One region of the Cohaesibacter gelatinilyticus genome, then DNA from elsewhere that is predicted to be linked to it. Evidence: predicted binding sites of a transcription regulator. Region 1 holds the regulator's gene; each other region holds the start of a gene.

Evidence for each region. Region 1 encodes LexA, which represses DNA repair genes until DNA is damaged. Its sites were predicted from a motif close to TGTTCNNNNTGTGTTCNG; they were not measured.
Region 2: CRO57_RS20030 (ImuA family protein) is a predicted target of LexA. The motif match lies at 3,467-3,484, and genes of this name have one in related genera.
Region 3: CRO57_RS23475 (DNA recombination protein RmuC) is a predicted target of LexA. The motif match lies at 3,042-3,059, and genes of this name have one in related genera.

What each region holds. Positions count from the first base shown of each region.
Region 1 is NZ_OBEL01000001.1:1,449,684-1,455,657, forward strand. It holds gene CRO57_RS06475 (NHL repeat-containing protein) at 1-268, opposite strand, end outside; gene CRO57_RS06480 (sulfite exporter TauE/SafE family protein) at 780-1,604, shown strand; gene lexA (transcriptional repressor LexA) at 1,895-2,614, shown strand; gene CRO57_RS06490 (ComEC/Rec2 family competence protein) at 2,767-5,115, opposite strand; gene gltX (glutamate--tRNA ligase) at 5,494-5,974, shown strand, end outside.
Region 2 is NZ_OBEL01000006.1:103,323-109,296, reverse strand. It holds gene CRO57_RS20050 (acyltransferase family protein) at 73-1,170, shown strand; gene CRO57_RS20045 (hypothetical protein) at 1,478-1,816, shown strand; gene CRO57_RS20040 (c-type cytochrome) at 1,860-2,468, shown strand; gene CRO57_RS20035 (cytochrome c) at 2,471-3,361, shown strand; gene CRO57_RS20030 (ImuA family protein) at 3,501-4,094, shown strand; gene CRO57_RS20025 (Y-family DNA polymerase) at 4,009-5,496, shown strand; gene CRO57_RS20020 (error-prone DNA polymerase) at 5,493-5,974, shown strand, end outside.
Region 3 is NZ_OBEL01000010.1:14,132-20,105, forward strand. It holds gene CRO57_RS23465 (glycosyltransferase family 4 protein) at 1-888, opposite strand, end outside; gene CRO57_RS23470 (META domain-containing protein) at 1,152-1,751, shown strand; gene CRO57_RS23475 (DNA recombination protein RmuC) at 1,764-3,011, opposite strand; gene def (peptide deformylase) at 3,166-3,693, shown strand; gene fmt (methionyl-tRNA formyltransferase) at 3,748-4,674, shown strand; gene truA (tRNA pseudouridine(38-40) synthase TruA) at 4,674-5,468, shown strand; gene CRO57_RS23495 (hypothetical protein) at 5,488-5,974, opposite strand, start outside.

The DNA of each region.
Region 1 (5,974 bases):
CTGCGCTAGCGCCTTTGAACAAACGCGCTTGAGGCCGAATGCTCGGTTCCAAAAGCGACGCGCCGCCAGCGGCAAAAATCTCATACCCCTCCCCATCTGTCTGCTGTTCCGCACCAGTCGCACCCGGGCTGGAAGGAGACGAGAGCTTGGGCAAGCGCCATTTCACCTCTTCCGAATGTGCAACAGGCGTCGCTAATACAGACAGACAAAATATCAGGGGCAGCGGAGCATGGCGCAAATGATGTTTCAAACCATTTCGAATATCCATGACTAAAATCTCCCAAAATATTTCAACATCTCTAGGACGGGCTATCCCCGCTTTTGGTTCTTATAAAATTTCAAATACCGAAGTTCGGCAATCTGATCAAAACAAGCGCAAGTAGGCAATTATGAAACAATTGCCACATACGAAGAGCGATAGGCTCTGCTTCGAAATAAATGATTGTAAAAAGAATAACCGAGTTCGCAGACTAATCGAAGATCAAATTTCTCCATTAGACCAATTTCGTCCTTTCAGGCGTTCAAAAACACCATTCACATATTCCGCAGTCTCAAGATTAGAGGCCCAAACACCGGACATATTAATCAGTCAGACACACGAACGAGTTCCCTTGATTGATAGATAAACAAGCAGTTTGCAGTAATAAGGCCAGTATGTGGAATTGTCTTCGATCTGTAGGTATAAAGGGTCAACTCCCCGGCTTCGGCCAGCTCTTTTCCGACCTCTGATTTAACACTATTCTCCACGCAACCGACCAAGTGGCCATACGGAAACTCTCATGGAAACAATAAGCAGCTATCTCCCCCTCCTTGCCTTCATGCTGGCAATAGGAGCCTTTGCCGGTGTTATTGCGGGCCTTTTGGGCGTAGGCGGAGGTATCGTGCTGGTTCCAGCCTTCTTCTATCTTTTCTCATCACTGGGATATGGTGGTGATCAAGTCATGCAGCTTTGCCTTGGTACATCGCTCGCCACAATCGTTGTGACATCCATCCGTTCGCTCCATTCCCATCACAAAAAAGGAGCGGTGGATTGGGATATCCTGAAGATCTGGTCCATCTTCATCTCAGTAGGTGCGATCATCGGTGGCTTCACCGCCTCTGAACTTCGTTCAGACGTGTTGCAAGCTATTTTCGGCGGACTTGGTATCCTGGTCGGCCTCTATCTCGGCTTTGGTCGTCAGAGTTGGCAAATTGCCGAGCAGATGCCGACTGGCATCTTGCGCAGCATTCTCGCATCGATATTGGGTTTCCTGTCGGTGCTCATGGGCATTGGCGGAGGTAGCTTGGGAGTTCCACTCATGAGCTTGCATAATGTTGCCATTCACCGTGCTGTGGCAACCGCAGCGGGCTTCGGCCTTGCTATCTCAGTGCCCTCGCTTCCTGGTTTTATGATGGTCGATATCGCGCAGACGGTTCGACCTCCTTTCACGATCGGTGCCATCAACCTGCCAGCCTTTTTCATCATCATCGCCATGACGCTGATCACCACTCCATATGGAGCAAAGTTGGCTCATGCGTTGGATCCCAAACCGCTCAAACGGGTCTTTGCGGTTTTCCTGATAATCGTTGCCATGAACATGCTCCGCAAAGCCGTCGGCTTTTAAAAATACGATGGGTTTAAGCGATAATGGGCAGCTCCTCTTTTGGCCGCAAGGCGAAAGAACTTGCGGAACACAGCAAGAACAGCTATATTTTGTTCGTGATTTGTGCCAAGTGAGTCTCTAAGGGAATACAGCTCAGTGATTGTTTGTTGGAAACGAATATTCACGACCTAAATATTCTCGAAGTTTCGACGCACCTTGGCCAGTGTGTGATGTCTTGGGTTTTGACCAGTGAATGATGTTTCATCAATGAAAACTCGTGATATATGGTGCAATATTATTGGGAGAGGAAAATGCTGACTCGAAAGCAACATGAATTGCTCATGTTCATTCATGAACGGATAAAGGAATCCGGCGTTCCTCCATCATTTGATGAGATGAAAGATGCGCTGGATCTACGTTCGAAATCCGGTATTCATCGATTGATCACCGCGCTGGAAGAACGTGGCTTTATTCGCCGTCTACCAAATCGTGCCCGTGCTTTGGAAGTTTTGAAGCTCCCAGAGGCCAATTCTCCCAGCCTTGCCAAAACCACAAAGGGTTTCTCACCCAGCGTTGTTGAAGGAGGGCTTGGAAAGCTGCGTACTCCGGCACCAGAATCCAGTGCTCCCTCCAATGATGAAAATACATCAGGTGTTGCCGTTCCTGTCATGGGTCGTATCGCTGCCGGGGTTCCGATTTCGGCCATCCAAAACCAGTCTCATACAATTTCTGTCCCGGTTGAAATGCTTCGTGGTGGCGAACATTTTGCACTGGAAGTGCGCGGAGATTCCATGATTGAAGCTGGTATTCTGGATGGTGATACGGTTGTCATCAAAAAATCCGATGATGCTTCCTCAGGAGAGATCGTCGTCGCACTCGTAGATGAAGAAGAAGCAACCTTGAAACGGATTCGGAAGAAGGGAGCCTCCATTGCTCTGGAAGCCGCCAACCCTGCCTATGAGACACGTATTTTTGGTCCAGATCGGGTACGCGTACAAGGTAAACTGGTTGGCTTGATGCGTCAGTATTAAGGTCTATAGATCTTTTGAGGATTTGCCTCTCAATCCTGCGTGGTTTGTTTCCTCCCAATACAGATCACGCAGTTTTAGGTATGATTGACATCAAAAAACTCGAAACATTTTGTTCAGCTATCTGACAGAAGCCATTCCTTATGTAGCGACACCTAATCATTCTCAGATATTGTTGTTTTCTGCCAAGGTCGACCAGCATAAGGCTGAGAAGACTTTATTTTCAACTTAGAAACAGTTCCGGAAGGCAAATGCCAGACTTGTTTCAGATCGGGATCTGGCCAAACCAGCCAGTTTGCCGACAAATTTCCAGCTCGATGGACGACTGGCTGGTCGTTCTTGACCATATTCGGAGCGCTTGAGTAACTGACAAGCTTCTCCTTCCGCTCCAACTCTCCTGAATACCTTGCTGCGCGGTCACTTGCATCACTTCGAGGCAGCCAGAGAAAATGGCTGCCGTGTTGCTTGAGGCGATATTTGTCAACAACCAAAAGCGGTCGGCTACAGCTTTCCGGCACCTGCAGAGCTGAGATCACGATATCTGAAACAGCACATTCTTCGGCAAATGCCCGCATGGTCTTTATCAGTGAAACGCTCCAAACTTCTCTTTTCGGCTCGGCAGCCCATTGCAGCCCATTAGAAGAAACATTGAGACGGCATGCATCTCCATCGCATCGCACCTCTCCTGATGCGTCGCCGATCGCCGGTGAATTCTGATTGCGAGTAGCGATGGATGGCAAGGCCCGAGTGTCTCCATCTGCCTTCAATAAAGCTTGTGCCAGAAAACGGTCCTCCTTGATACCAGCAAAAACCCAATGCCCCTTGCCATCACGTACTGCTATTGATCTTCCATTTTCAGCAATCCAGATATCAGGTTGCATTTGTAATTGATTGAATACCAACAGCCCTGCCCCAGCAATAAGCGACGCCCCAACTGCCAATCGGTTGGGATGAATTGCGATAGACGTCAATATTACGGCACTTGCCAATGCCAATCCCGCTGGCCCAGCTACCAACAATGCAATCTGCGGAGATATATCAACAACCCATTGGGCAACATATATGATTTGCTCCAGTCCCCATTCCATCACAGCCAATGACCATTGCTGTAATCCAACTGGAATCAACAGTGCGGAAATCAAAGCAGAAGGCATCACAATCAAGCTTAAAATCGGCATCGCCATTAGGTTGGCTATCAATCCCATAGGTGCCATTTGATGGAAAAAAGCAATTGAAAACGGTGTGGTGGCTAAACCCGCCAATAATGCAGTGATGCAAAGCCCCGCAAACCAACGCACAATCTGCATGACACCACGATGGATCACGCTGCCTTGGCGTTCTATCTGGCGATTGAAATCATCCCGAACATTTCCTGCAAACCTTCCACCCCAAGCTCTCCATTTCGTCATTCCTTCCAAAGACCGATAGCCTGCTATAAGTGCTACAGTAGCACCAAATGACATTTGCAGGCCTGGCTCGACAATTGAAAACGGTTGAAACAGAACAAGAATAATCAAGGCTAGAGCCACATTATGCATCGTCAGTGCTGGGCGCCCAGCCAAAATAGCACCTAGAAAAATGACCATCATCACATAGGCTCGAATGGTTGCCACGCCATGTCCCGACAGAACCAAATAACAAGTTGCAGCCAGCAGAGCAGCCCAAGCAGCCAATTTCTTAATATCGTAACGCAAAACCAACGGTTCAATAAAGCTACCAGCCAAACGAACCCCACCAAAGATCGTCAGGGTCACAAGAGCCATATGCAGTCCGGATATTGCAAGAATATGAGCAAGCCCAGAGAGGCGTAGAGCATCTTTGGTCTCAACGGTCAGGTAATCACGTTTCCCGACAACCAATGCAGATGCAAGACCAGCAGGCCCTACCTCCATATGGGCAAACAAATAGCTCGCCATATTGGACCGCACTTGCTCAATCCTCATCCATACATCCAGCCACAGTGAGATGTTGGTGGCCCCAGCTCCATCAGCAAGCAGTTTCACCCTTCGACCCAAATAACCTTGTCCGCCAATCTGTCTTGCCCAAAGGTAACGTCCATAATCAAAACTACCCGGAAAAGCTTGTCTTTGTAGGGGGATAAGTCTTGCCCATGCTTCAATTCGATCACCTGCTTGAAACTTCGGTTCTTTCGCACGACGGATCAACAACAACTTTCTGGGAGTATTTGAAATTGCCAGACCTTCAATATTCTCTATGGCTATTGTCCATCTCTCATCTGCGGAACGATATTCGATCTGCTCAAGTCTTCCGATAAACGTGGTAGACATAGAAGAGGTCAGAATGGGCGTGCCTCCAAATTGCCCATGCAAACAGGCAGCACTTAGTCCAAACAAGAAAGAGGCAAAAAGTACCGGAACAGTAAAGCTCTTTCCTCTTTTTGCAGCACGAAAGGCAATACCACCAAACATCAAACACATTAGCAAAAGTAGCCACCAAACAGGTTCATCCGGCAAATAAATGTAGGTTGCCGCTCCCAGCGCCAATAAGAATGCGGACCACAACAACATGGCATTGTTGAAATCACAATCCCGACGCCATTGATCTTGAACCTGAAACCAGAAGCGCTCAGACCAAAAACGAAAGCGCCGCCCTTTATCAGGGGGCAAAAAGCCGGAATAAGCATTATCAGAAAATTCGGAGACCTTACCATCCCGATGCATCCCGCCACCCAGCTCTGAGGCTGGTGCAGCGAAATCTTCCCCTTTTACACCTTTTTCCGTTGCTCTATGGCGCATGAGGTCTTTCACCTGCCTAGGAAGCTGTGCTAGATGCTTAGCAAATCATGGCAATGGCTCCACCAAATGGTGGTTAACATGGCCAATACCCATCCTATCCCACAACGACAGGTAACTGATAGCATTATGTGCGCACAGGTTGTAACACGCTTTGCCCCTTCCCCGACTGGATTTCTTCATATCGGTGGGGCTCGTACCGCTCTGTTCAACTGGCTTTATGCAAAAGCCAACAGCGGCAAGATGGTTTTGCGCATTGAAGATACCGACCGTGAACGGTCAACCGACGCAGCTATCGACGCTATTCTGGCTGGTATGGAATGGATGGGACTGGACTATGATGGCGAAGCCGTCTCCCAATATTCTCGCGTAGAACGCCACCGCGAAATCGTTGAACAGTTGCTGGCTGAGGGCAAGGCCTATCGTTGTTACTGCACTCCGGAAGAACTAGCCGAAATGCGCGAAACAGCTCGCGCTAACAAACTGCCCCCTCGCTATGATGGTCGTTGGCGAGATCGTGATCCTTCCGAGGCACCAGCAGGCGCCAAAGCCGCCATTCGCATCAAGGCACCATTGGAAGGTAAAACCACCATCAACGATCAGGTTCAGG
Region 2 (5,974 bases), on a different contig from region 1:
TGCCTGGATCCGTTTTACGATGATCATCAGAGCAATTGGTTTGCTTTGCCTCTTTTTACAAAGGGCTTCGAGATGAAACATCTGGTGGGATCTTTACCAACCTTTGATCGGTTCTGTCATGGACGGGATAACAATTTCAATCTACTTCGCCTGATTGCAGCCTTTGCGGTTGCGGTCAGTCACTCTTCCCTGTTGACTTATGGCACTGGTGTTCCGCAGCCATTGTTAGAGCTGACCGGTTATACTCTGGGCCATCATGCGGTCAATATTTTCTTCATGATCAGCGGGTTCCTGATCTATCAAAGCTATCTATCCAGCGAGCATTTGCGCTCATTCGTCATGGCTCGTCTGTTGCGGATTTTTCCGGCGCTGATTGTTGCAGGCCTTTTGGTGGTCATTATCGGTGGCTTGCTCTTCTCAAGTGCTTCACCCTCCGATTATTGGACCTATTCTGACACCTGGATTTATCTGGTTGGGACGTCCAGCGCCTTTTTTTCCAGTCTGAGATTGCCCGGCCTGTTTGAACAATTGATCGTCTCTGGTGAGGTGAATGGATCTCTATGGACCCTGAAATGGGAGCTGATGGCTTATATGGCAGTGCCGATACTTGGATTGATCGGTGGCTATAAAATACAAGGTCGCTTTGCACTGGTGCTCGTTGGTTTTGTTATTGTCAATCTGGCGATCAGTCTGCAGACCGACTGGCGCAAGGATCTGATGATGCTGGATGATGCCTTGCGGTTGGGGCTGTGTTTCCTGCTCGGGATGGGCGTTTATCACTATCGCCAGAAAATTCCCGTCTCATTGGGGAGCGCATTTCTGCTCTGGGTTCTTGTCTGGTTGGTGCGGGAGAGTGGGTTTTATGAAATCAGCCTGATGGTGGCAATGGCTTATACGGTCTTCTGGTTCGCCTTCATACCTGCAGGGTGGCTTCGTTGCTATAATCGCCTTGGGGACTATTCCTACGGGATCTATATCTTCCATTTTCCAGTCATGCAGATGGTGATGCAGATTTACGCGCCGTCTTCCGCCAATGAGACATTGATGCTGGCCTTCCTTGTCTTTTTACCGTTGTCCATCCTGTCTTTCCATCTCATCGAAAAGCCTGCATTGAGATTGAGGCGTCGTTGGAGCAGGATACCGCTCAAGCCACTTGAAGCTGGCACATGACAGAAAATGAGCACGAGATCCAATTTAATACCCTTTCTGTGTAGTATGTTCCGGTCGCACCATAGCCAGCCATGATTGCCGTGAAAGGTGGCCGTCAGCTGGCTATCTGCGAATATGCCGAAAAACTCAGCGACAATTCGTGCATTCATCCGAGGATTAGATTTATTCTTCTGGCAAAATGGTGGTCGCCATTGAGAGGCTCTTGTGACATTTTGTAAAATGACTTAAATCGGAAAGCAGAAAGTGTTTCCTGTTTGATCCAGAGTGATACGACCTGTTCATCTGGAATGCCAAGGACCAATATTGCATGCTGTTGCTTGCCTCAGAATTCAGGATACTTGGTTTTATGCTGATTGCTTTCAGCATGATCTTGCTTGCACTCGTGGGCGGTACCTTCAGTCATGCCCATGAGGTGAGTGTGGAGTATTCTCATAAAGGCCCTGTTCATTCGCATGCGGAGGATAAACACCATGATGGGGCTCAATTGGATGATAATCCTCTTCATTGTGGGGCGCAGATTTTGACCTTGGCTTTGAGTCCAGATGGTTATTTTGGCTTGCCTAAAGATCTTCATGACCGGACCAAAAGCCCGAACCTGATGTCGCTTTCCTTTACGCTTGATCCTCCTCCACCTCGATCTGCCTGAGTGAACTTCATTATTTGGAAATTCAACTCAAAAGGTAGATGAAATGAACAAGTTTCTTATTTACACCGCTGTTGCCCTGATGGTTTCAGCGAGCGCATACGCACCTGTTCCTGTTCTGGCGCATGGTGGGGCGACTGGAATTGTCAAAGAACGCATGGATGCCATGGGTATGATGGGCAAGGCTGTGAAAGCCTTGAAAGGCATGATGCAAGGAAAAGCTGCTTATAATGCCGATTTGGTACGTAAACAGTCTGCTGTCATCAAGCAGCATTCGGGCGAGGCTTTGATCAAGGGGTTTCCTGAAGGATCAACCCAAATGCCGTCGGAAGCCAAAAACGAGATCTGGATGGATTGGGAGCGTTTCTCAAGCCTTGCCGAGCAATTGGGAACCTATGCTGGGGCATTGGAAATGGCGGCAGACAATGGTTTGATGAAGGATGCTGCCAAAGGTCAATCCATGGGAACCATGATGGGGGTGGCTGCTTCCGCCAGCATGGGCAAGGATATGATGGGCAAAGCCATGGGTGTGATGGGCGGTGGTGCAATGGATGCTGCTGCTCTTGCCAAGATGCCTGCCGATGCCGTCTTTACCAAGATGGTGCAGGTTTGTTCGGCCTGTCATACTGACTTCCGTCTTGAGAAGAAGAAATAACCATGAGGCGCATGATTTATGGTGCAATTTCAGCTCTGGTATTTACCGGGGCTGTCTTTGTGATGCTGTCTTTCTGGCCCATTGGCAAAAAGGTCGAACTGACTTCCTTGAAAGGCGTGCCGGAACGTGGTGCTTATCTTGCAAGAATAGCGGGTTGTATCGCCTGTCATAGCAATTTCAAGGAAGGTGGAGCTCCGCTCGCTGGTGGTGTTGCGTTCAAGACCGAGTTTGGCACCTTCTATTCTCCCAATATCACCACCGATGGTGAGCTTGGTATGGGAGAATGGAGCCTTGCTGATTTTGAGCGTGCTGTTCGGCAGGGTGTTTCGCCAGATGGAGAGGCCTATTATCCAGCCTTTCCCTATCCTTTCTATGCCAAACTAAGCGATCAGGATATTGCCGATCTTTGGGCTGCCTTTCAAACGGTGGTGCCGGTTACGCAGGCTTCCAAGTTGCATGAGGTTCCGTTTCCTTTCAATCTGAGGGAAGGGCTGAAAGTCTGGCGCGGCTTGTTTCTTGATCAATCAAGTGATGCATCTGTTTCGAACAAGAGCGAGCAATGGCAACGGGGGCAATATCTCGTTGAAGGGCCTGGTCATTGCGGGGCTTGTCATACGCCACGCAATTTGCTTGGGGCAAGGAAGACAGATCTTGCTTTGCAAGGAGCAGATAAATTGCCTGATGGCAGCAAATCTCCTTCAATCACTGCTGAAGCCCTTCAAAAAGGCGGATGGGACAAAGATAATCTTGCCTATGCCTTTCAGACCGGGCTGATACCTGATGGAGATGTCTTTGGTGGCTCCATGGGGGAGGTCGTGCGTGACGGCATGGCTTTCCTCAGTCAGGAAGATCGAGAGGCAATTGCTATCTATCTGCTTGACCTGAGAGAATGATATTTGCCCTTTGATGAGGAGAGGTGGTTGCCTGGTCTTGTGACCATCTCTTCTTAATGATGTATTTGAAGCTCACTTGCCAATCTGCTTGCATTTGATATAGAATGTTCACTTAATGTTCTTATTGTGGGTATTGGTGATGGATCGCGATTTTGGCAATTGTTATCCTCCTGAAAAGAGCCGTATGCATGAAGTTTGTGGGCCGGGGGCCTATTTCTTTGCCTTTGCGCTGGCGGCACGTCTTGGTGGGCAGGTGATCTGGGTGCAGGAGAAATGGCGGTCTGAGCAGATCAACCCATCTGGCTTTGCACGTTTCATCTCGCCTGACAAATTGCTTCTGGTTACGACAAAGGATCAGAAGGAACTGATGGCCGTCTCGGAAGAGGCGTTGCGCTCCAGTGCCATTGCCTTTGTGGTGATGGAGGCCAGTCAACCTCTGACTCTGACAACCGGGCGGCGCTTGCAATTGGCTGCGCGTGATGGGGGAACAATGGCTCTGGCCATCATCCCCGAAGGGGTGGGGAGCAATGTTGCCGAGACACGTTGGCATTGTGCGCCCATATTTGATGGCAATTTTTACAGCGCAGACTCGACACTTCAGCGTTGGCAACTTATAAAGAACAAAAAAGGAACATTTGGAGTTTGGCATGTTCGATGGGACAGGGAAGCGCATCGTGTCGCTATGGTTTCCTCGATTGGCGAGCGAACGGGTTCTTCGAACTTGTCCGCATGACGGGGCCTTTGCGCTTACATTCAATGAGAAGAATGCCAATCGTCTTTACTGCCTGAATGGGCAAGCTGAGGCGCAAGGGCTCTATCGTGGCATGGCCTATTCTGATGCCCGAGCCTTTTGTCCAACTCTGCAAACCATTCCTGTGGATTTTCGGGCTGACCAACGTTTTTTGGAAATTCTGCGCCGTTGGGCCACACGTTATTGCCCATGGGTGGGGTTTGAGGGTGTGGACGGTCTTGTGCTCGATATCACCGGCTCTGCTCATTTGATGGGGGGAGAAGAGGCCATGCTGGCTGATATATCGGCGCGGTTGAATAGAACTGGTTTGAGCGTGCGTATGGGACTGGGAAATACAAGGGGGGCTGCCTGGGCTTTGGCGCATCATGGGGAAGAAGGCAAGCAAATTGTCAAGGCCGGGGAGGAGCTCTCAAGTCTGGCTACGTTGCCTGTTTCGGCTCTGCGATTGGATGAAGAGACATGCGTGACGCTGCAACGGTTGGGTTTGCGTTATATCGGAGATCTGGTTGAGACAGAACGTGCACCTCTCTTACGTCGTTTCGGGCCAAGCCTGTTGAAACGATTGGATCAGACTTTGGGCTGGCAGCCCGAGCCGGTTACACCGTTGGAAGACCCTATCCATTATGGGGTGCGGATGACCTTGCCGGAACCCATCGGGCTTTTGAGCGATGTGATGGCTGGAACAGAGCGCCTCTTGGAGCGTCTCTGTGATAAGCTCAAAAAACAGGAAGCGGGGGTGAAAGAGCTGTGTCTGACTGCGCGAAGAGTGGATCAGGAGAGTCAGCAAGCGACCTTGCGTCTTGCGCGCCCTTTGAGAGACCCACATCGGATCTTGCCCTTGTTTGAGCGCGGTTTATCAGAGATTGAAGCAGGTTTCGGAATTGATCAGTTGCGGCTGCAAGCTGTGCATGTAGAGGCATTGCCAAATCAGCAAACGAGTTATCTTTCTTCTGGCTGCAAGGATCAATTGGATGATCTGATCACGCGCCTCGGAACCCGGATCGGATTGGAAAATATCCAGCGCTTCCTACCCGCTGATAGTCATATTCCGGAGCGTAGCTTTTCTGTTGCTCCAGCCGCTTTTTGTGAACCGGATAGCAAATGGAAGGCACCAAGGCCGCGGCCCATTCGATTGTTTGGGCCAGATCCGGTTGAAGGTGAAGATGCGCGTCCACCCAGACGTTTTCGTTGGCGGGGGCTGTTTCTGACCGTGCGTAATTGTGTGGGCCCCGAACGCATCGCACCGGAATGGTGGCAGCAGGATGGTAATTGGAGTTCTGGCTTACGGGATTATTGGCAAGTGGAGACAGCAGAAGGGCGGCGGCTCTGGATGTTTTATACGCCGCAAGAGCCGGGCTGGTTCGTGCAGGGAGAGTTTGCATGACGCAATCGAATCCAGGTCATGCGCTGACCGAGGATGAAAAACTGCAACAGGTGATTGAGGAGCATCTGGCGCCTAATTATGCTGAATTGTGCGTGACCTCCAATTTTACCTTTTTGACAGGGGCCTCTCATCCTGAGGAATTGATGAGGCGTGCCTTTGAGTTGGATTTGGAAGCCATTGCCATCACTGATCATAACTCGCTAGCCGGGGTGGTGCGGGCTTATTCGGCACTCAAGGAATTGAAGCGGGAAGCAGAGGCTGCGCTCAAGGATGGATCAATCACTGAAATAGAGCTGCCCAAATTGATCATTGGGTGTCGCTTGATTTTGCAGGATAGCCCAGTCCATTGGGTGGCCTTGCCGACGAACCGTGATGCTTATGCCCGGTTGACCCGACTTTTGACTCTCGGCAAGCGCCGGGCTGAAAAAGGACAATGCGATCTGCACCATGATGATGTGGTCAAGGGTGCGACAGGCAT
Region 3 (5,974 bases), on a different contig from region 1:
GGTGATGTGATCATCAATGCCAAGCTCAACGGCTTTTGCTTCAAAATCGGTGCGCATGGGACCATCACCAATCAGGTGAAGATGAATATCGCGATTCTGCCTTTTGAATTCTGCCATCATGCCAAGAGAAATATCGTGTCCCTTGTACCAATTTTGCATCATCGCAACCTGCACCAGATGCAATGTTGGTTTGGCAAAACTATCTGCCGTGCGATGGTGTTCACTAAGCCCTTCGATCGGCAGATCGAGAGATGTATAATGAAAGGCACGTGTCTTGGGCCCGGGTGCATAATCTCTCTGTAGGGTATCACGTGTTACATAGGATGCAGTCTCAGCTCGACGGCACAGGAACTTGCAGCTATTGGTGAACATCCACTGAAAAACGGAAGCGAGCGGATGTTGCAAACTCTCCTTGGAATAGGCATGCGCAGGATCTCCAACCAGTTCAATGCCATAAGGGCGACCAACAGCCATCATCACATGTCCCATCAGATTCCCTGCCGTACTGGGAGAACGCACAAGCACGGTGCCGCTCTTGTCCCTTGCTATACGGATCATCTGGGCGATCACCTTGGGCAGAGCTTTCAAAAAGCGTTTGGGACCTTGATAGGAGGGAAGAGGCTCAAACCGTACTTTGGGTCCTTCGACTGGACGAGCGGCTTCATCTTCCTTTTCAAATAGCCGGGCCACCACGACAACCTCGTCGAACGCATCGCAATAGCGTTTGAAGAAATCGTAATCCATATTATAGGAAGCAGGTTTTCCATCATGAAGGGTGAATGTGCCATCTAGCACGACATAAAGACGACGGAAACTGTCTGGATGGTCAACACTATCGCTGACTTGATCCAGGGACAAAGATCCCTCACGCGTGCTTGGCTTAAACATTGGATACCCCAGTTACACAATACAAAATCGGAGTTTGTTAAGTTCAGTTATAACCACAAGACTCCTAACAACCATCTAATTGGAGGAAAATTTGTCGCAGTTTATTGGAGAGTAGCGAGAAGATTTATGCTGCGTTGCAAAATAAGTGAGTATTTACGGAAAAAGCACTCGAACCAAGTAGATTTTACAATGCTTCTAGTCTAGAACTCACGCGATTGGTTCTAAGCCAATTTACAACCGTTATGTGTGGGGACCATGACATCGTGAAAAGCGGCTTCTATCTTTCGTTCTTGTTTGGAATGGCGTCTTGCCTTGTCCCTGTTGCTTCTTCCCATGCGCACGAACATGGAACAGCAGCGGATTTTCAGGCAACTTCTGCAATTCCCAAGCTTGATAGACGTGTGTTTTCACCCAGTCCGGGCGAGCTGAATGCAATTGGCATAATAGCTTCCATTCCAGATCCTGCATTGATTGAAAATGGTCAAAGCGGTTTGACCATAACACCCATCACCATGGTTGGCCGATGGACGATTAAAAGTGTTAGAACGCAAGACAACAATCTACGCAAGGTTCAAAAAATATTGCTCAATCCAGCGGTACTGACATTGCGGAAAAATGGTCAATTCACCATGACGACAGGGTGCGCGCACAACACGGGAACCATTCTTTGGAATGAAGAGCAGTTTTCTCTCGGAATGGTGTTGAGCAACGAAACCAAATGTAACAAGGCGCAAAGACAAGTCGAGCAAAGAATCTTGCAGATCCTCCATCAGGTCAGCCAGCTGGAGCGTAAGGATGCAGATCAGGTATCATTCCAGGATGAAAGTGGTCAGGATCTGATTACGCTCTCACGTGCAGAATAGGTACCCTTTTATTTAGCGCACATATTCATCGCCCGGCATCAGAGGCAAATGCGATTGTGTGGATCCCGCAGCAACTTTTCTGCCCTCGGCATTTTGGATCCCATCAGTAGCAAGGTTGAGCTCACTTTCCTGTACATCCACGTCCTCAATTTTGCGACCTCGCTTGACGATCTTGGATGTTGAGGTCTGTATTTGCTCGATATCCCTGACCGCGTGCTGAAAATGGCTCTGTAATTTTTGTACTCGATCATCAAGGCGGTAGATATCTTCCATCAACAGCGCCACTTCTCGTTGAATGATATGAGCCTGCTCACGCATTTGGGCATCTTTCAAAATCGACTGAACCACCTGGATGGACAGCATCAGAAGAGACGGCGAAACAATTACGATCCTGACGCGATGCGCCAGTTGGATTATGTCCTCGAACTGTTCATGTAGATCAGCAAATAGGCTTTCAGACGGTACAAACATGAAAGCAGTTTCTTGTGTCTCTCCGACGATAAAATAGCGATCAGCAATATTCTTGATATGCTTTTTCATATCCTGACGGAAGCTGGCCCGTGCTGCCTTGTCTTCTTCCGCATTCTGGGCGTCATCAATCAAGGCCCATCCTTCCATCGGGAATTTGGCGTCCACGATCAATACGGCACCGTCATCGGGTAGATGGATGACGCAATCAGGTCGTTTGCCATTGGAAAGCGTATATTGAAAATCGTAGGCATTGGATGGCAAACCATCGGCGATGATTGCTTCCATGCGCCCCTGACCAAAAGCGCCTCGCGTCTGCTTGTTCGCCAAAATATGCTGAAGTTCCACCACCCGACCTGACAGGTCGGTAATATTGGTTTGTGCCTTGTCGATGACCGCCAGACGTTCATGCAAGGCACGCAAATTATCATGAGTTGCCTTTTGTTGTTCTCCCAGGCTTTTGTTCAATGATTGCCCCAGTCGGTGGCCCATACCATCCATGCGGGTGGTCAAAGCCTGTGCCAGTTCGCTTTGGCGGGTGGAAAAAATCTCCGCCATGCTTTGCATGCGGCCAGTCATTTCAACTTGCAAACGTTGCATCTCGTCGACCTGAGCTTGCCGGGCACGGTTTTGACTCTGGTTCATGGATAGCTCCAACGCCCGCTGACGATTGGTGCGTGCCAGGGTCCATAACAGCCAAATCAACAAAAAGGTCAGAAAAGCAACGCCGCAAAACAATAATTGAAATCCGGTCAAATGTTGCTGGCCTATGCTCAAAACAGTCTCATTCATGATGCGAGTATAGATCGATTCGGATTAAGGAAAAACAAAAAGAGAACATATCGAATTCCGGAGCAATGCCGAATGCCGTTCAAAGCTGCGTAAATCGCCGCTTTTGCCTGACTTGATCATTGACCGGGAAGCGGATTCGGCCTATCTCACCTCCATGGCACTTATGGATATCGTTACATTGCCGGACCCGATCCTGCGAGAGCAGTCAGCGCCGGTAGAGCGCGTGGATGATGATCTGCGCCGCCTTGTCGAGAATATGTTTGAAACCATGTATCACGCTCCGGGTATTGGTCTGGCTGGTGTACAGGTGGGCGTGGCACGGCAGATCTTCACCGTTGATTGTGCGAAGGAAGGGGAAGAAAAAGCCCCGATATGCATGATCAACCCAAAAATCATCTGGCAATCAGATGAGCTGTCCGTCTATGACGAAGGCTGCCTATCGATTCCTGATTTCTACGCGGAAGTTGAACGCCCGGCCGAAATCAAGATTCAATATCTGGATCAGTTTGGTAAAGATCAGGAGCTACAGTGTGATGGTCTTCTGGCCACCTGCGTTCAGCATGAGTTTGATCATCTCAATGGCGCGTTGTTCATCGACTACCTGTCCAAGTTGCGTCGCGACCGGGTGATCAAGAAATTCACCAAGCTTGCTCGCCAAAAAGAAAAACACGCCATTCTCTGATTTTATTACCCCCACCTGCAATAACGGGGGCAAATGCCAAGGACCCTTGCCATGCTGCGCGTCGTGTTTATGGGAACGCCTGATTTCGCCGTTCCAACCCTGATGGAAATTGTAGGCCAGGGCCATGAGGTCGTGGCAGTGTATAGCCAGCCACCTCGTCCCGCTGGACGTGGTATGGAAGAACGCAAGAGCCCGGTGCATGAAAAGGCAGAGCTGCTTGGGCTTCCAGTCTTCACGCCAACTTCTCTGCGTTCCGAAGAAGAGCAGGCAAAGTTCGCGGCATTGCAAGCTGATGTCGCTGTGGTTGTGGCATATGGATTGCTGCTGCCGAAAGAAATCCTGGAAGCGCCCGAAAATGGCTGCCTCAATCTGCATGGCTCACTCTTGCCGCGTTGGCGAGGTGCAGCGCCAATCCAGCGGGCAATCATGGAAGGCGATGCTGAGACCGGTGTGGAAGTCATGCGTATGGGTGAAGGACTGGATACCGGTCCGGTTTGCATGATCGAGCGCATTACGATCTCTGAGAATATGACTGCTGGTGATCTGCATGACCGAATGATGGTGCTGGGAGCTGATCTGATGGTGCGCTCGTTGGCAGCACTGTCTCGCGGAGCGCTCGCTGAGCAAGAGCAAGATGAAGAAGGCGTACTCTATGCCAAGAAGGTCGAGAAAGCAGAGAGCCGTATCGATTTTTCCAAGCCTGCTCAGGATGTTCACAACCATATTCGTGGGCTGTCACCCTTCCCCGGTGCCTGGTGCGAGATGGAAATCAAAGGCAAGAAACAGCGCGTGAAGATCATCCGCTCTGAATTGGCTGATGGTTCAGGTGAGCCAGGCTCTGTTTTGGATGAGGACATGACCATCGCCTGTGGTGAGGGAGCTGTCCGCCTGATCGAGCTGCAGCGCTCCGGCAAGGGTGCGATGAATGCAGAAGACTTCCAGCGCGGTGCAGCTCTCAAGATTGGAGAGACGATCGCCTGATGCCTCGCTACAAGCTTTTGATCGAATATGATGGGCGCCCTTTTTCCGGTTGGCAGCGCCAGGACAATGCGCCGAGTGTGATGGGTCTGATTGAAGATTGCATTTTCAAGTTTGCAAGGGAACGTGCCGCTGTTTTCGGAGCTGGCCGAACAGATTCCGGGGTGCATGCCACGGGGCAGGTCGCACATTTGGATCTGGAGCGCGATTGGCACTCCCAAAAGCTTGTTGAAGCACTCAATCACTTTTTGAAAGAGACTGGTGTTGCCATTCTTGGTGCATGGAAAATCACCGATGAGTTCGATAGTCGTTTCACTGCTATTCGTCGCTATTATCGCTATCGTATCTGCAATCGCCGAGCACCGCTGACCTTCGAGCGTGGTCGAGCATGGCAATATAGCTATCCCATCGATATCGATCTGATGCAGCAAGGTTGTGAGCTGTTAATCGGGCACCATGACTTTACGACCTTCAGGGCAACAGCTTGTCAGGCAAAGAACCCGTGGCGCACCATGCAATATCTCAAGGTTATCCGTGAAGGAGAATGGGTCTATCTGGATGCAATGTCCCGATCCTTCCTCCATAACCAGATTCGTTCTTTTGTTGGGTCACTTGTCGAAGTTGGGTCTGCCCGCAAGCCGGTGGAATGGATCACGGAAATTCTCGAAGCAAGAGATCGTCGTGCCTGCGGTCCCGTTGCTCCGCCTGATGGGCTCTATCTGACACAGGTGGACTATCCAGAGGATCTGGATTACATCATTCCAGAAGAGCCCTGGGTTGGGTACCAAAAAAAATAGCCAAACCGGCTCGAAGATTTTAAGTTACGGGTCTTGCGTCAGCCCCTTCGCTTATCAGGGGAAGGCTTTGCGCGATCTCGCTCAAGATAGCGGCACTGGTAATGCCCAAAATCATGGTCAGTACGGTCAAGCCCAGCGCAATGCTCATTCCTTGATCGAGAATGAAGTCCAGCAGACGATAAGTCAGCCATAGGGCCGTGCCATAAACGCCTACCATTACGATCAGCACCATCTCGCCAGCAACAACACCGCCGGTAACCATGGCACTTGGCAACAGGATCAGCATCAGAACAATGACACTCATCCAGTTATAGCTGACAATGAGGGGGATCAGACGATCTCGAAATCCCATGGGGCCGGACAGAATGAAGAAAGCCAAAGGCACGGTACCCCAATCCAGAAAGAGCTGCAGAGGCAGATAAAAGAGCCCGCCTTCTCGCATGAGCAAGCTATTCTCGATGGTGCCAAAACCGATGGCATAGAGAAGGCTGATTGTCTCCACAATC